Regions from separate parts of the Lentibacillus salinarum genome, predicted to be linked through region 2. Evidence: riboswitches for the same ligand, from Rfam matches in the RefSeq annotation. Region 2 holds a riboswitch; the other holds the start of a gene.
The links. A riboswitch is a leader RNA that binds a small molecule or an ion and turns the genes downstream of it on or off. The one in region 2 is predicted to bind FMN.
Positions count from the first base shown of each region.

Region 1: another riboswitch for FMN. It lies ahead of ACFQ4A_RS07110 (ECF transporter S component); the one in region 2 lies ahead of ribD (bifunctional diaminohydroxyphosphoribosylaminopyrimidine deaminase/5-amino-6-(5-phosphoribosylamino)uracil reductase RibD).

Region 1 is NZ_JBHTNH010000014.1:21,515-28,743, forward strand. It holds gene ACFQ4A_RS07090 (isochorismate synthase) at 1-507, opposite strand, end outside; gene ACFQ4A_RS07095 (1,4-dihydroxy-2-naphthoate polyprenyltransferase) at 683-1,612, shown strand; gene ACFQ4A_RS07100 (hotdog fold thioesterase) at 1,636-2,019, shown strand; gene ACFQ4A_RS07105 (hypothetical protein) at 2,035-2,304, shown strand; gene ACFQ4A_RS07110 (ECF transporter S component) at 2,410-3,000, opposite strand; FMN riboswitch at 3,198-3,346, opposite strand; gene ACFQ4A_RS07115 (M20/M25/M40 family metallo-hydrolase) at 3,778-4,806, opposite strand; gene ACFQ4A_RS07120 (thioredoxin family protein) at 4,978-5,541, shown strand; gene ACFQ4A_RS07125 (potassium channel family protein) at 5,607-6,629, shown strand; gene ACFQ4A_RS07130 (YugN family protein) at 6,615-7,022, opposite strand; gene yugI (S1 domain-containing post-transcriptional regulator GSP13) at 7,137-7,229, shown strand, end outside.
Region 2 is NZ_JBHTNH010000003.1:79,209-86,437, forward strand. It holds gene ACFQ4A_RS03620 (hypothetical protein) at 1-69, opposite strand, end outside; gene ribH (6,7-dimethyl-8-ribityllumazine synthase) at 184-648, opposite strand; gene ACFQ4A_RS03630 (bifunctional 3,4-dihydroxy-2-butanone-4-phosphate synthase/GTP cyclohydrolase II) at 632-1,864, opposite strand; gene ribE (riboflavin synthase) at 1,894-2,493, opposite strand; gene ribD (bifunctional diaminohydroxyphosphoribosylaminopyrimidine deaminase/5-amino-6-(5-phosphoribosylamino)uracil reductase RibD) at 2,474-3,586, opposite strand; FMN riboswitch at 3,800-3,945, opposite strand; gene ACFQ4A_RS03645 (sensor histidine kinase) at 4,390-5,466, opposite strand; gene ACFQ4A_RS03650 (response regulator transcription factor) at 5,459-6,142, opposite strand; gene ACFQ4A_RS03655 (peroxiredoxin family protein) at 6,183-6,812, opposite strand; gene ACFQ4A_RS03660 (cytochrome c biogenesis CcdA family protein) at 6,827-7,229, opposite strand, start outside.

The DNA.
Region 1 (7,229 bases), on a different contig from region 2:
TTTACGTTCCAATTGCAGCGGATGATCGTTTTCTTGTACTTGGATATTGATGGTTAAATAGCATGTATTTCCCTGTTTTGTCAGCATAAATGCTGGGACAGTTAATGCCAGCTGCGGAAAGTTTTTCCATAATAGGGATTGTCGTTTCGCCGGATCAAATGACATGCCGCCCAAAGCGAGCAGCCCCGTGCCGGGCGTCTCATAGGGATTGTGAATAACGGCGTCATGTCGTAGTTTTTTCCAGGATATTTCGGCCTGCTCAACCCGATCTGTCTCAGCTTTGACATCAAATGCACTGCCAACACCGGCAATACAAAAGTCTTCCGCCGTACTTGACCAAAACGTTCGGTCCATCGACAGCTTTTTTGCTGCCTCAAAAAAAGCAAGCGGATCGGTTGGCCTGATTTTTTTTGTCATACTCATCAACGGCGACGTATGACGTTCCTTTGCCCTGTTAATGGCTTTATCAAGCATTGTGTGACGTGATGTTTCTTTTACCTCTATCATCTATATAAACCTCCGTGATCTTCTACCATGACAAAGTACCATATCTATTTTATTCTTTTTTCACATGTTCCTCAAGGAATGCTATTTAAACATGACAAATCATCGACAATTTGGATTGACACGCCACAGCGAATTGCCTAAACTTGTAGTGATATGAGTAAAGGAGAGAGGAACTGTGGATTCCATAACCTCAATAAAAAACGAACTTAATGAGAAAAGCGGCTTCCAAATCTGGTGGCGGCTTTTGCGCCCGCATACACTGACCGCTTCTGTCATTCCGGTTTTTGTCGGCACGATGTTTGCGTTAACCGGTCACGAGATTAATCTACTGCTGTTTCTGGCTATGCTGCTGGCCTCCATATTGATCCAGGCGGCAACTAATATGTTCAATGAATACTATGATTTTGTTCGCGGCCTGGATAATGAGCAATCGGTCGGAATCGGCGGGACGATTGTCAGGGACGGTATCTCACCCATAACAGTTCTGGGCATGGCGTTTACTTTTTTTGGCGTTGCCATTTTGCTTGGTGTGTATATCTGCATCGCGTCAAGCTGGTGGATTGCTGCCATCGGTTTAATCTGTATGCTTTTTGGTTATTTGTATACAGGAGGACCTTTACCAATTGCCTATACACCATTTGGTGAGCTTTTTTCCGGTTTCTTTATGGGAACAGTCATCATCGGTATCAGTTATTATATCCAAACAGCCACCTTGACAAGCACGGTCATCTGGCTGTCGATTCCGATTGCCATTTTCATCGGTGCTATCATGATGTCCAACAATATTCGTGATTTGGATGGTGATAAGGAAAACGGCCGGAAAACAGTCGCCATCCTGTTGGGACGAAAGAATGCTGTCCGCTTCCTGGCAGCCATGTTTATGAGTGCCTACTTTTTAACAGCCATCTATATTGTTGCCGGCGTTTTACCAGTATGGTCAGTATTGGCCTTCTTAAGCATTATAAAAGCCACTGATGTCATCAAAAAATTCCGCGGGAAAACCAAACCGTTGGAAATGATGCCGGCCATGGCAGCAACGGGAAAAACAAACACCCTCTATGGATTGCTGCTCGGTGTTTCGCTTCTGGCCAGTTATCTATTCTGACTGTCACAAGGGGATGCGCATAAATGGATTATGAAAATACACTACTGGAAGCGCTCGGCATCGAAACCGTATCGCTTGAACAGGATCGGGTAATCATGACGATGCCTGTTGACCATCGGACGCATCAGCCGGCCGGACTTTTACATGGCGGCGCCAATATCGCCCTGGCTGAATCAGCTGCCAGTATCGGCGCTTTTTTAAACGTTGATGCCGCTAAATACAATGTATTTGGCATCGAAATTAATGCCAACCATGTTAAAAGTAAACGTGAAGGCAACGTTACGGCCACGGCAGAGCCAGTCCATAAAGGCAAAACAACGATGGTCTGGCAGATCCGAATAACCGATGAACACGGTAATCTGATCTGTCTGTCACGCTGCACAATTGGTATTGTTCCTAAAAAATAGAAACGAGTCATGCCAATGCTGAGTAACGAACAACGTCAATACACAAGCCCCAATGGAGAGACGGGTGAATTATCCGATTATGATAACCACCCCGGCGATATGGCAACAGAGCAGTTTGAACAGGAGCGGGATGCTGGTCTGAACATGGATCGCTCCAACTATTTGCAGGAAATAAAAAGAGCTTTGGAACGGATTGACAATGGCACATACGGCGTCAGTGAAAAATCCGGCAAACCTATCCCTGTAGAACGACTCGAAGCAGAACCAAGAGTTGATGAACAATAAACGAAAGGACTGTCCATATTTCAGACAGTCCTTTCGTTTATTTGTTTTCAGCTGATACACGAAATAAAATGAAAAAAGGGGTGCCTCTCGCGACACCCTCTTTTCCTATGCTGCTGCATTCGTTTGCTTTTGTTCGATCCACGTTTTCATTTTGATAAATAAAGGCACAAACAGGATGCCAACAATAATACCTTTTAACAAGTTAAATGGCAGCACACCAGCTGAGACGGCGATCCATTTGGCAGTTGTTCCCGCCATTTCCGGTGCACCAATGAACCAGGCATATGCCGGCAAAATCACATAATAATTAAGAATACTCATGCCGATTGCCATCACAATCGTTCCTGTGACAAGCCCCGATACAATGCTTTTGGTTCCTTTATATTTGTGATAAAGCAGTGCTACCGGCACGACAAACATGATACCAGCCAGGAAATTTGCTGCAACACCAATCGGATCACCGGCGCCGGAAACAAGCAGATATAATACGTTCTTAATGGCTTCCACCACGACACCAGCCATTGGTGAAAAAATCAGGGCTGCTATCAAAGCAGGCACTTCACTGAAGTCAATTTTCAAATACGCCGGCAAAAACGGCAGCGGGAAATTCAAAAAAAATAACACGAGAGAAATCGTCCCCATTAGGGCCAGAATAATTGTTTTTAACAGTTTTGATGATTGAACACTTTTTTGCATCATCAATCGCCTCCTTCATCCTGTTCGATTCACACCTTTGTCTGATGAAGGATAAGCCGCATTCGCTGACAGGCAGTTTCCCGGAACTGTCATTCTCATGGTTTCCCTGACATACAAAAAACCCTAAAACCTGTCAGGGGCTTTAGGGAATCAGTTCACAGAAAAAAGTCAAGATAAAACCTGCACCTTTTTCGGCTTGCCATCTTCTCCCATCCAGACTGTAACTGTCGGTTCCGGACTTACACCGGATCCACCGCTCTGTTTGACAAAGCGGGTCACGGACTTGAAACATTCGATCATGCTCCTTACCGTCGGTCGGGAATTGCACCCTGCCCCGAAGATGTGAAATCGATATCGTATTTTAAATGTATTATACAATGATTTTATGTATTTGAAAAGATCTATGCTTCAATTTCTTGTTTTCATGACGCTGAAACAAATTGAAAATACTCCCGGGATGCGAAATAACGCTTTTTTGTCATCATTTTAAACTTAACAAACCCCTTCAAACACTGGCATAGCAACATCTCAATAGTTACCTCGCCTTTTAACCTATCAGCACCTTTCCCGTCCCGATTAAATAGACCCACTAAAAATATCCATTATGACAATATCTCAAACTTCTATAAAATTATGGTTGATAAGACCCGTTCAAGGTCAAATAACTGACAAATCCGAGTATAATGGCCAGAAATTAAAAGAGGTTTACACAGGTACTTTCGTTTCCAATATAAAAGCCCCAAACCTGCAGCGGTTTGAGACGTTTATAAGCTGGCTCTAATCAAGTGGATTTAAGCTTTCTTCACCGGTCAAATCAGCAATCATCGTAACCAGTAGTTCAATTTCCTCTTCCATGTCTTTCAAACTGGACGTTTCCACTGGTGAGTGCATATATCTGAGCGGGAGGGACACCAATGAAATCGGCACGCCCGCTCCGGTCAGGCGCATGCGATCTGCATCCGTTCCGGTCATCCTTGATGTCAATTCATATTGGACTTTCATATTCAGCTTGCGAGCGGTTTTTTCTAGCAGCTGATTCATTTTAATATTAATCGGCGCTCCTTTTGCCAAAACCGGACCGCCTTCAAGCTTGACATCACCATGTTTATCTTTATCCACTGCCGGATAATCCGTGGCAAAGGTAACGTCAACGGCGATTGCCATCGTCGGTTCAATCCCCGCAGCTGCAAAGTAGGCACCGCCCATATTCGTTTCTTCGTTGACGGTACTTGCAGCATACACCCCAACATCACAGCCCTTATCTGACAGCCGCTTTAGCACCTCAGCCACTATAAACGCACCCGTCCGATTATCAAGGCCGCGTCCAGATATGTATCGATCCATCAGAAATTCCGGCTCTGTTTTATAAACAGCCAAGTCCCCGATTTGCACATGCTTTTCCGCTTCTTCCTTCGATTTATAGCCGCAGTCAATAAACAGATCCGTCAGTCCGAAGTCATCCTTCAGACCGCCATGATGTTGGGCGTTAACGCCAATCACACCGGTAACTGCTTCACTAAAACCGAGAGTGGTGACTTTCATGCCGACAGCGGCTTTTGGGTTGATGCCGCCCATTTTATCAAAATGCAAAAAACCATTATCATCTATGCGATTGATAACAAGCGCAATCTCGTCGCAATGACCCGCCAGCAGCACTTTAAATGGTGCATCCGGATTCAGAATGCCAATAGCGTTACCGGCATTATCCGTTCTCATGTCATCGGCAAAATCCTGGACATAATGCATCCATTTTTTCTGAATAGCCATCTCACTGCTGGACGGGGACGGCGTATTTAAAAGTTCCATCAAAAAATCCCTGTTTAACTGTGTCACAAAAATACCTCCTTGTTTAAATGCCATTTCATCATAGCAGATTTTTCCCAAAAATGTGGGAGAAGCCTCGTTTAAAACGTTTCTGTTTACGTTATCAACCTGATTGGGTACACTTAACAGCAGAACAAAAAGGAGGCCAACATAATGAACTTGAATGAATGGTTTGAAAAAGGAATGGATCCTGATACATATATCGAATCAATGCGGGAAAACAAACAAAACCTGTTACATATTTATGATGCGTATACACCTCCGGAAGACAGTGCATTTATGCAGCAACTGTCGAGTCAAAACTTACGCGTGATCGTTCTGACGGAGGACTGGTGTGGTGATGCCATGCTGAACATCCCGATATTGCTTCGTACTGCGGAACAGGCAAACATGCCGGTCAAACTTCTTTTGCGCGATGACAACCTTGACTTAATGGATCAGTATTTAACGAATGGTCAATCCCGTTCGATTCCGATTTTTATATTCATTGATGAGAATGGGAATGAAGTAGCCAAATGGGGACCAAGAGCTGAGAAAATCCAGCAGTTTGTGAATGAATCACAAAATAATCTGCCACCCAAAGATGATGACACCTACAAAGAAAAAGCAAACGAAATGTATTTGTTCATGTCTAAATCGTTCCGGGACAATACAGACTTTTGGGAGACAGTCTATACCAGCATCCGGTCAACACTAAAGAGCGCGCTGAATCTTTAAACGAATCGCCGGACCACAGTGCGTATAGAGATTTACGCCCTTTGCCTATACTATATGTGACTATAATGATAGGCAAAGGTGACAAAATGAATCTTGAGACGTTTAAACATATTTTTTATCGGATGCCGATTGTCGTAAGGCTTCTGCTTTCCGTCACTATCCTCATGCTGTTTTTCGGGACAGTGATTCATGTGATAGAACCACAGCAATTCCCATCGGTTTTCGACGGGGTCTGGTGGGCTTTCGTGACTGGGGCTACTGTTGGCTACGGTGATTATGTCCCGCTAACAGCTCCAGGCAGAATTGTTGGGATAGTTCTCATTCTCTCCGGTGGGGGTATGCTGACATTTTACATAACAACATTGGCTGCCAAAACGATTAATCATGAGAATGATTTGTCGGAGGGGAAAGTTTCCTATAAAGGCAAACAGCATATCATTGTGATTGGATGGAACGAACGGACGAAGCAACTGGTCGAAATGATTGCGGATAAAGACACCAATCAGGAAATTGTCCTGATCGACCGGACATTAAGTGAATTGCAGTACCGGCATTTTCCGGTTCACTTTATTCATGGCGATCCAAGTGAGGATGCCGTATTGGTGCAGGCTAATATTGAAGAAGCTGAATCAGTTTTGATCAGTGCTGACATCACGATCGATGAGCGTAAAGCGGATATTAATACTATCCTGGCGACGGTTGCCGTCCGGGGAAATAATCAGGATATACCGATTAATGCTGAGATACTCACCATCAGTCAAGTTGAAAACGGGATTCGTGCCGGTGCCGATACGGTTATCAGCTCCAATGATTTCATGAGCACCTTATTTTACCATGAGCTTTTTCATAAAGCGCATACACGCCCATTCGAAACCGTCTTAAATTTGTTAAACCAGCAGCAATTTTCCCATATCAAACTTCCGGACGAGCTGGACGGAAGTTCGTTTAAGCAGGCGGTAGCTTTTTTTCTGGAAAATCATGAACTGTTGCTCGGCCTCATCCGCGACAGCCAGTGGATCATGAATCCAGCAGAAGCGATCACGCTGGACATGGATGATACACTCGTTATCCTGTCAACCTGGGAGTAACAGTCTCTCCACTTTTTGCATGATGCGCTTGCCTGCCTGAACGGGCTGTCCGGGTGTACCAGTATCGGCAAACGCCGGTGATGGAACCGGTGTTGCTTCCCCGGTTGTTGCCTTACCCACCATGTATGGCCCCATTGCATTATCATAGCCGCGGTCGAGTAAGAATGGCTGATCGATTCGTACCGTCACACCGGGGTAATCCAGTGACCCGGAAACCGCATAAAAAGGGATCCTTAAAGCGTAATAGACACCTTGATCATCAATCTTAATGTCAACGTACCTTTCCTGATAATTCCAATTCGATGCAAAGATAAATCCATCAGGCTTTAATCTTTCTTCCAGTACGTATAATGGATAGATATGATTACAAATGCTTGAATCCAGTGGGATCATCGCAAAATCTCCCCCTTCCAGGCTTCTATGTCTATGTTTTGCCCGGATTCGGAATTTATGCTAAAATGTTTTATTGTGTAAAAAAATACCGAATAAGTTATAGGAGTGTTCAGCATGACAGACAAGTTTGAAACGGGTCAGGTTTTGGAAGGAAACGTTACAGGCATTCAGCCATATGGTGCATTTGTCGCTCTGGATGATGAAACA
Region 2 (7,229 bases):
CCCGATCCAGATAACACCTAATCCGATAATTTGGTAAACTAAAAATTTAATGGTGATTCCCCCCGACACGTCGATTCTCTCTCTATTTTATCTTACTGACGGCAACTTTACCATTCGAAACGTTTCAGTGCCGGGAAACGAAAAACATTGATGATTTAACGAGGCCAAATGTTATCCAAACAACTAAAAATGCCTGATGACATTTGCCGTTTCAATCGCCGCAACGGCTGCTTCCGACCCTTTATTACCTGCCTTTGTACCGGCGCGTTCAATCGCCTGTTCAATCGTTTCTGTTGTCAAAACGCCAAAAATGACCGGTTTTCCGGATTGCATGGCAGCATTGGCGATTCCTTTGGCCGCTTCACTGCAGACATAATCAAAGTGTGGCGTTGACCCGCGGATAACCGCGCCGAGTGTCACCACTGCATCATATTCTTCTTTTGCCGCCATTTTTTGGGCAACCACTGGAATTTCAAAGGCACCCGGCACCCAGGCAATATTGATGTTATCTTCTTTGACACCATGCCGTTTCAGCGTGTTTACAGCCCCGTCTAGCAATTTATTCGTTATGAAATCATTAAACCTGGCCACGACTATGCCAATTTTCAAATCCGATCCGACCAGGTCGCCCTCAAATGTTTTTACCATATGACTCATCTCCTTTAGTATTATGAAAACTGAATAAATGACCCATCTTTTGATACTTTGTATAAAGGTAACGCTTGTTTTCATGTCGTTCACCTGACTCAATCGGCAGGCGTGCGGCAATTTGAATGCCATAAGACTGCAAGCCTTGTAATTTTTGCGGATTGTTGGTCAGTAAATCTATATTTTGCACGCCGAGATCCTGTAAAATTAAAGCGCTGATAGGATACTCGCGCATGTCCGGGGCAAAGCCGAGCTGCTCATTCGCCTCAACCGTATCCAGTCCAGCATCCTGCAGCTGATAAGCACGCAGTTTATTGATAAGACCGATCCCGCGGCCTTCCTGTCGCATATAGACTAAAACGCCGGAACCCGCTTCATTAATTCTTTTCAGGGCTTCATGCAGTTGTGGCCCGCAATCGCAGCGATAAGAAGCGAACACATCACCGGTCAGGCACTCGGAATGTATGCGGGTCAGTACCGATTCCTTTCCAGAAATATCCCCTTTAATGAGTGCAATATGTTCCTTATCATCCAAATCATTGGTGTAGCCGCACACCTTAAATGTTCCAAACTCGGTTGGCAGCGTTGTTTCGACCACCCGCTTGACATGCACGTCATGCTGCTTGCGATAAGCAATCAGATCAGCAATCGAAATCAGCTTCAGATCAAACGTCTCGGCCATTTCCCGTAAATCAGGTAAACGGGCCATCGTACCGTCATCTTTTATAACTTCACAAATAACACCTGACGGAAAGGCCCCGCTTAATTTTGCCAGATCAACAGAAGCTTCCGTATGACCTTGTCGAGTCAGAACGCCGCCTGCTTTGGAAACGAGCGGAAAAACATGGCCCGGCTGCTTGAAATCTTCCTCTTTAATATCCGGATCAGCCAATGACTGAATCGTTTGCGACCGTTCCTGTGCGCTAATGCCTGTTGTCGTATCCTTATGATCAATGCTAATCGTAAACGCGGTTCCGAATGGATCACTGCTCTGACTTGCCATCAGCGGCAGCTTCAGTTTTTCGGCCAGGTCCTGTGTGATGGACGTACAGACGAGACCCTTTCCATACGTAATCATAAAATTGATGACGTCCGGTGTCGCCTTTTCCGACAAGGCAACCAGATCGCCTTCATTTTCCCGGTCCTCATCATCAACAACAATGACCGGTTTCCCTGTTTTTAAATCATTGATCGCTTCGTCTATCGTATGAAACATCTTGTCCACTTCCCTCGTTTTAGTCTTGATCATCTGGCTGTTTTGCTGAGCATATTTTCAACGTGTTTGGCCAGCATGTCACATTCAATATTGACGATGTCGCCCTTGTTTTTATCACCCAGGATCGTCTCAGAGACAGTATGCGGAATAAGCGACATGGTAAACGTATCACCGCTGGTATCAAAAACTGTCAAGCTGACACCATCCACTGCGACAGAGCCTTTCGTGATGAAGTAAATCGTCAGTTCATTAGGAACCTCGATATCGTAATAAATCGCATTTTCGTGTTGTTCTTTTCGGATGATTGTTCCTGTGCCATCCACATGACCAGAAACAAAATGTCCGCCAAATCTTCCGTCAGCAGGCATTGAACGCTCCAAGTTAACACGCGACCCCTCTTTCACCATCTTCAGCGAAGTGACTTTCAGTGTTTCCGGCATGACATCCACCTGAAACGACTCACTCGAAAAATCCGTGACCGTGAGACAGATGCCGTTGACTGCGATGCTATCGCCGATATGGATATCTTCCACGATGTTTGACGATCGAATTGTCATATGGATTGATTTTTCCGACACGTATTTCATTTGTTTAATGGTGCCCTTTTCTTCAATGATTCCTGTAAACATCTGCATCGCCCTTTCGCGGTTCCGCTATGATTTTAATGTCCTCACCGAGCATTTCCACGCTAATGATTTCAATCGGCTGTGTATCCGGCATACGCTTTAAGCCATTTCCAGCAATGGTTGTCGGAGCAGTTTTACCGCCGATCAGTTTAGGCGCCATGTATTGCACAAGCTGGTTGAACGTCCCGCATTCCATAAACGAGCCATTTACCTCGGCACCACCTTCCACCAGCAAGGACATGATTCGTTGACTTCCCAAATAGTTAAGCACATGATCGGGATCGAGCGCATCAAGCGGAATGACGCTAACACCTGCTTCCTCATATGGTCTGGTCCGTTGATTTGTTATGGCTGGTCCGGTAAAAATCCACGTATCAGCTTTTTGGTCCGCCACCACATTCGCATTTAGCGGCGTGCGGAGCTCCGTATCCAGGATAATGCGAAGCGGATTTTTGCCACCGTTTGGCAGACGTGCTGTCAGGTTCGGATTGTCTGCTACCACCGTGTTGACCCCTACAAGAATAGCGTCATGGGTATGACGGTAATGGTGAACATCATGTCTCGCCGCTTCACCGGTAATCCACTTGCTGTCACCCGTGTATGTTGCTGTTTTACCATCCAGACTGGCAGCTGTCTTCATCGTCACATAAGGTGTTTTGGTTTGAGTATAGTGGAAAAATACACGGTTCACCATTTCCGCTTCTTTCTGCAAGACACCTAATTCAACATCGATGCCGGCTGTCCTTAGTGTGTCGATCCCACGGCCGGCTACCTTCTCATTTGGATCCTTTACAGCAATAACTACCCGGCTGATCCCCTTTTCAATAATCAAATCGGCACACGGCGGCGTTTTGCCGTGATGGCTGCACGGTTCCAGCGTAACGTAGATGGTTGCTCCCTCTGCTTGGTCCCCAGCCATTTGGAGCGCGTGGACTTCCGCATGTGCTGTCCCTGCCTTCAGGTGGGCGCCAAAACCCAGAATGTCACCATGTTTAACAACTATCGCACCAACCGGAGGATTCGGACTCGTTTGCCCTGAAACAGCTCTTGCCAAGTTAAGGGCAAATTGCATATAGTATTCATCGTTCACAGTCATTCCCTCCTTCTGTTCCAAACAAGTTAATAAAGCGGCAACGGTTACCGATCACCGCTTTTCCAATCGCTTAAAAGAAATAAAAAAACCTCTGAATTCGCTTCAGAGGGTGTACGGGCAGAATTTTTTTACAAGTGTCGTATTATTGATACGTTTATAGCAATGGAAAAATACGCATTGCCTGTACTGGAAATTGATCATACGAAACAACCTGTAAAATTCCTTCTCCCATCCAGACTGTTACTGTCGGTCCCGGATTTTCACCGGGTCCACCGCTTGGTTTAATACCGCACGGGTCACGGACTCTGAAGCTATGCTCCATCACCGTCGGTCGGGAATTACACCCTGCCCCGAAGGAATGTTTTGCATTCATATTAAATTTTATTTGGCTCTTTTCGTAAGAATTGTTGTTATTTAACCCGCTGTCCGAATACACTTCGCTTTCCGCGGGAGTCTACGTGTATTCGGACTGCTCAGAGATTGCAAATGTTTTTCTTCTTATCTCAAAAGCAACAAACTTTGAGAAAACAGCCTTTTATTTATTAGTATAGCACCAGTCGGCCTGCTAATGCAAAAAAACTGCGCCGCCCCTCTTATAATGACAATCGAAAGAAAATGGCAAATGGGGGCGTGAACAAAATTTTTATTGTGTGACGCCCCCTTTTTCGGTCCCGGTTCGATTGTATATATAGAAGGAGCTATCGATTAAAAGGACACTAAACCACCTATGATTTATTGGGTGACAACACAAGATGCCACTATATTTGTTTAGAAAGTTCGCCGATTTCTGCTTTGCTGCCCACAAATCAAAGTGGAAGCTCAAACCAGAATGTATTATCGGACCCTTCCGATTCCAGACCGATTCTGCCGCCGTGATTGTCTATAATTTCCTTGGCAATCGCCAGGCCAAGACCACTTCCGCCTGTCGCCCTGTTTCTGGAATCATCCAGCCGGTAAAACCGTTTAAATATATTGTCAGCTTCTTTTTCAGGGATGACGTCACTTTGGCCGCTTACAGAGACAAAATAAACTGCGTTCCGCCATTCACCCCGTACCTCTATTGTTCCATTGCCGGTATAATAATGGATGGCGTTTTCCAGTAGATTGCTGATTACTTGCTGTAAGCCATCAACATGAACAGATAGTCGATAAGGATCGGCCTCCACCGTCATCGGTATGTTTTCCTGTTCCTGGCGCCAACTGAACATAGCCGTGCTTTGCCTAATTAAATCAGCCATATCTGTCTCTGTATACTGTACATAATTTGAGGATGCAGCATAATCCCATTCCTTGAGCTGCTCCAGCTGTTCCATCATCGCCGTCAGCCGCTTGGCCTCCTGATGCAACGAACTGTACAGTTCCTGGCTGCCTTCGATATCTCCGCGTTCCAGTGACTGAAGGTAACCATTTAAATTAGTCAGTGGCGTGCGCAATTCATGCGATAAATCCGATATAAGCTTTTGGCGATGTGCATCATTTGCCTTCAATTGTGTAATCAAGCCATTAAATTGTACGATGAGTTCGCCCACTTCGCCCTTAGCTGATTCTGCTACAGGATTGGGATAGGCACCTTTTTTCAGCTGTTTAGCTGATTCAATTAAACGTCTGACAGGTTTGATCAGTTTCCCGGTCAAATAAAAATGAAGCAGGCTGCCCCCAACAATTGATATAACGGAAAAAATCAATAAATAATTAAACAGGGCAGCATTGAATTGCCTTTGCTGCGAGTCATTCAACGTCCCCATGGCATCAACTAAAAAACAGGCTGTGTTATAAATGGCAAGGCCGCTGAGCACAATTGCTGAAGCAACGATTACAAAATTTAGCAGCGATAACCGCCACAGGAAACCGTTTGGAAACAGTGACAACACCCATTTACGCACTGACAAATTTATACCCCATTCCCCGGACTGTCTGGATGCGCTTCGGTTCAGATGGGATCTCCTCAATTTTTTCCCGGAGCTTTTTGATATGCGCATCAATAGTCCTATCGAGGACCGTATTATCCGCAAATGGATACAGCTCATTGACCAATTGTTCGCGGTCCAGGACAGTGTCCGGATGTTGCATAAAATAATAGAGGAGGTTAAATTCATGCTTTGTCAAATGCAGCTGCTTATCATAAAGCAGTACCTCACCTTTACGCGGTTTTATGCAAAGCCCGTCATGAACAACTTTTTGACAAAATTGCCCTGTCCGCCTTAGAACAGCTTCCACGTGAGCCATAAGCTCGTCCGGATCGAATGGCTTGGTAACGTAATCATCGGCACCCATCCTTAATCCGGCAATCTTGTCATCCGTCCGGGCTTTTGCCGAAAGCATTATAACCGAAACGTCATTCCGCTCCCGTTCATGCACCCATTGGCAAAATTCCTCGCCACTCGTTTTCGGTAGCATCAAATCAAGAATGACGAGGCACGGATGGTGTTCCAAAAAGGCTTCTTTTGCCTTTTCACCATCAGGGGCTTCAATCACATCATATTGATTTTTTTCCAGATGCAGACGGATCAGGTGCCTGATCATCTGATCGTCCTCCACGACTAAAATTGTCTGCTCCATCGTTAACACCTCTACACCGATTTTACGCCAGACGAGGCCATTATGACATCTTTTCAAACTCTTGCACCATCAGTTCATAATTCATGGCACCTAAAGCCTTAAACTGAATCCGTCCATCAGAATCAATCATAAAGGATGACGGGATTGGCTGTATTTGATACTGATTAGCAACTTCTGTATTTTCATCCAGCAATACCGGAAATGTCATGCCGAAATCCGCAACAAATTCCTGCACATCACTTCTGTTGCTTTCCGTATCAGTAAGGTTGACGGCTAAAATCTCAATATCCTTATTCTCATAAAATTTCTGCAGATCCGGTATCTCAGCACGGCAAGGCGGACACCAGGTTGCCCAGAAATTCACCATGACACGCTGGCCGCGCAGATCGGATAATTTCATTTGTTCCCCTTCCATTGTCTCCAGCTGGAAATCGGGTGCTATATTGCCTACTTCAAGCCCCACTTCGTCCGTGTCAGCAATCGCATCAGACGCATCGTTACTTTCCCGGGTCCCTTCCGAATCTTCAGTCAACTCTTCTTCAGCCGCATCTTCCTCAATAGTAAAATCATTTTCTTCTGTCTGCTGTGTGTCCTGTGAATCGGCGGTAAGATCATAAACCGCCCATGCAAACATCCCTGTTAAAACAACGATAATGATCGCTTTTTTCATTGTATGCCCTCCCATTATCCGAGATTTGATAACCAGGTATCTTCAACCAGTTTCAGCAGGAAATTGGAAATACGTGTCATCTGGCCTGTGAACAGCAGAACGCCCATAAAAATCATGACCGCGCCGCCTGCTTTCATGATTTTTTGACTGTATCGGACAATCAAGCGTGTTGATCCCAGGAAAAACGTCAATACGAGAAATGGAAGTGCAAAGCCAATCACATACACGATGGTATAAATCGTTCCCTGTGCCGGATTACTGGCTGCCACGACCAGTATCGACGCAAAAATTGGTCCAATACATGGCGTCCAACCCGCAGCAAACCCCATCCCGACAAAAATGGTGCCAAGATAGCCAGCAGGTTTACGTGCGAATTGCATGCGTTTTTCCTTCATAAAGGACGTAATATTGAGCCAC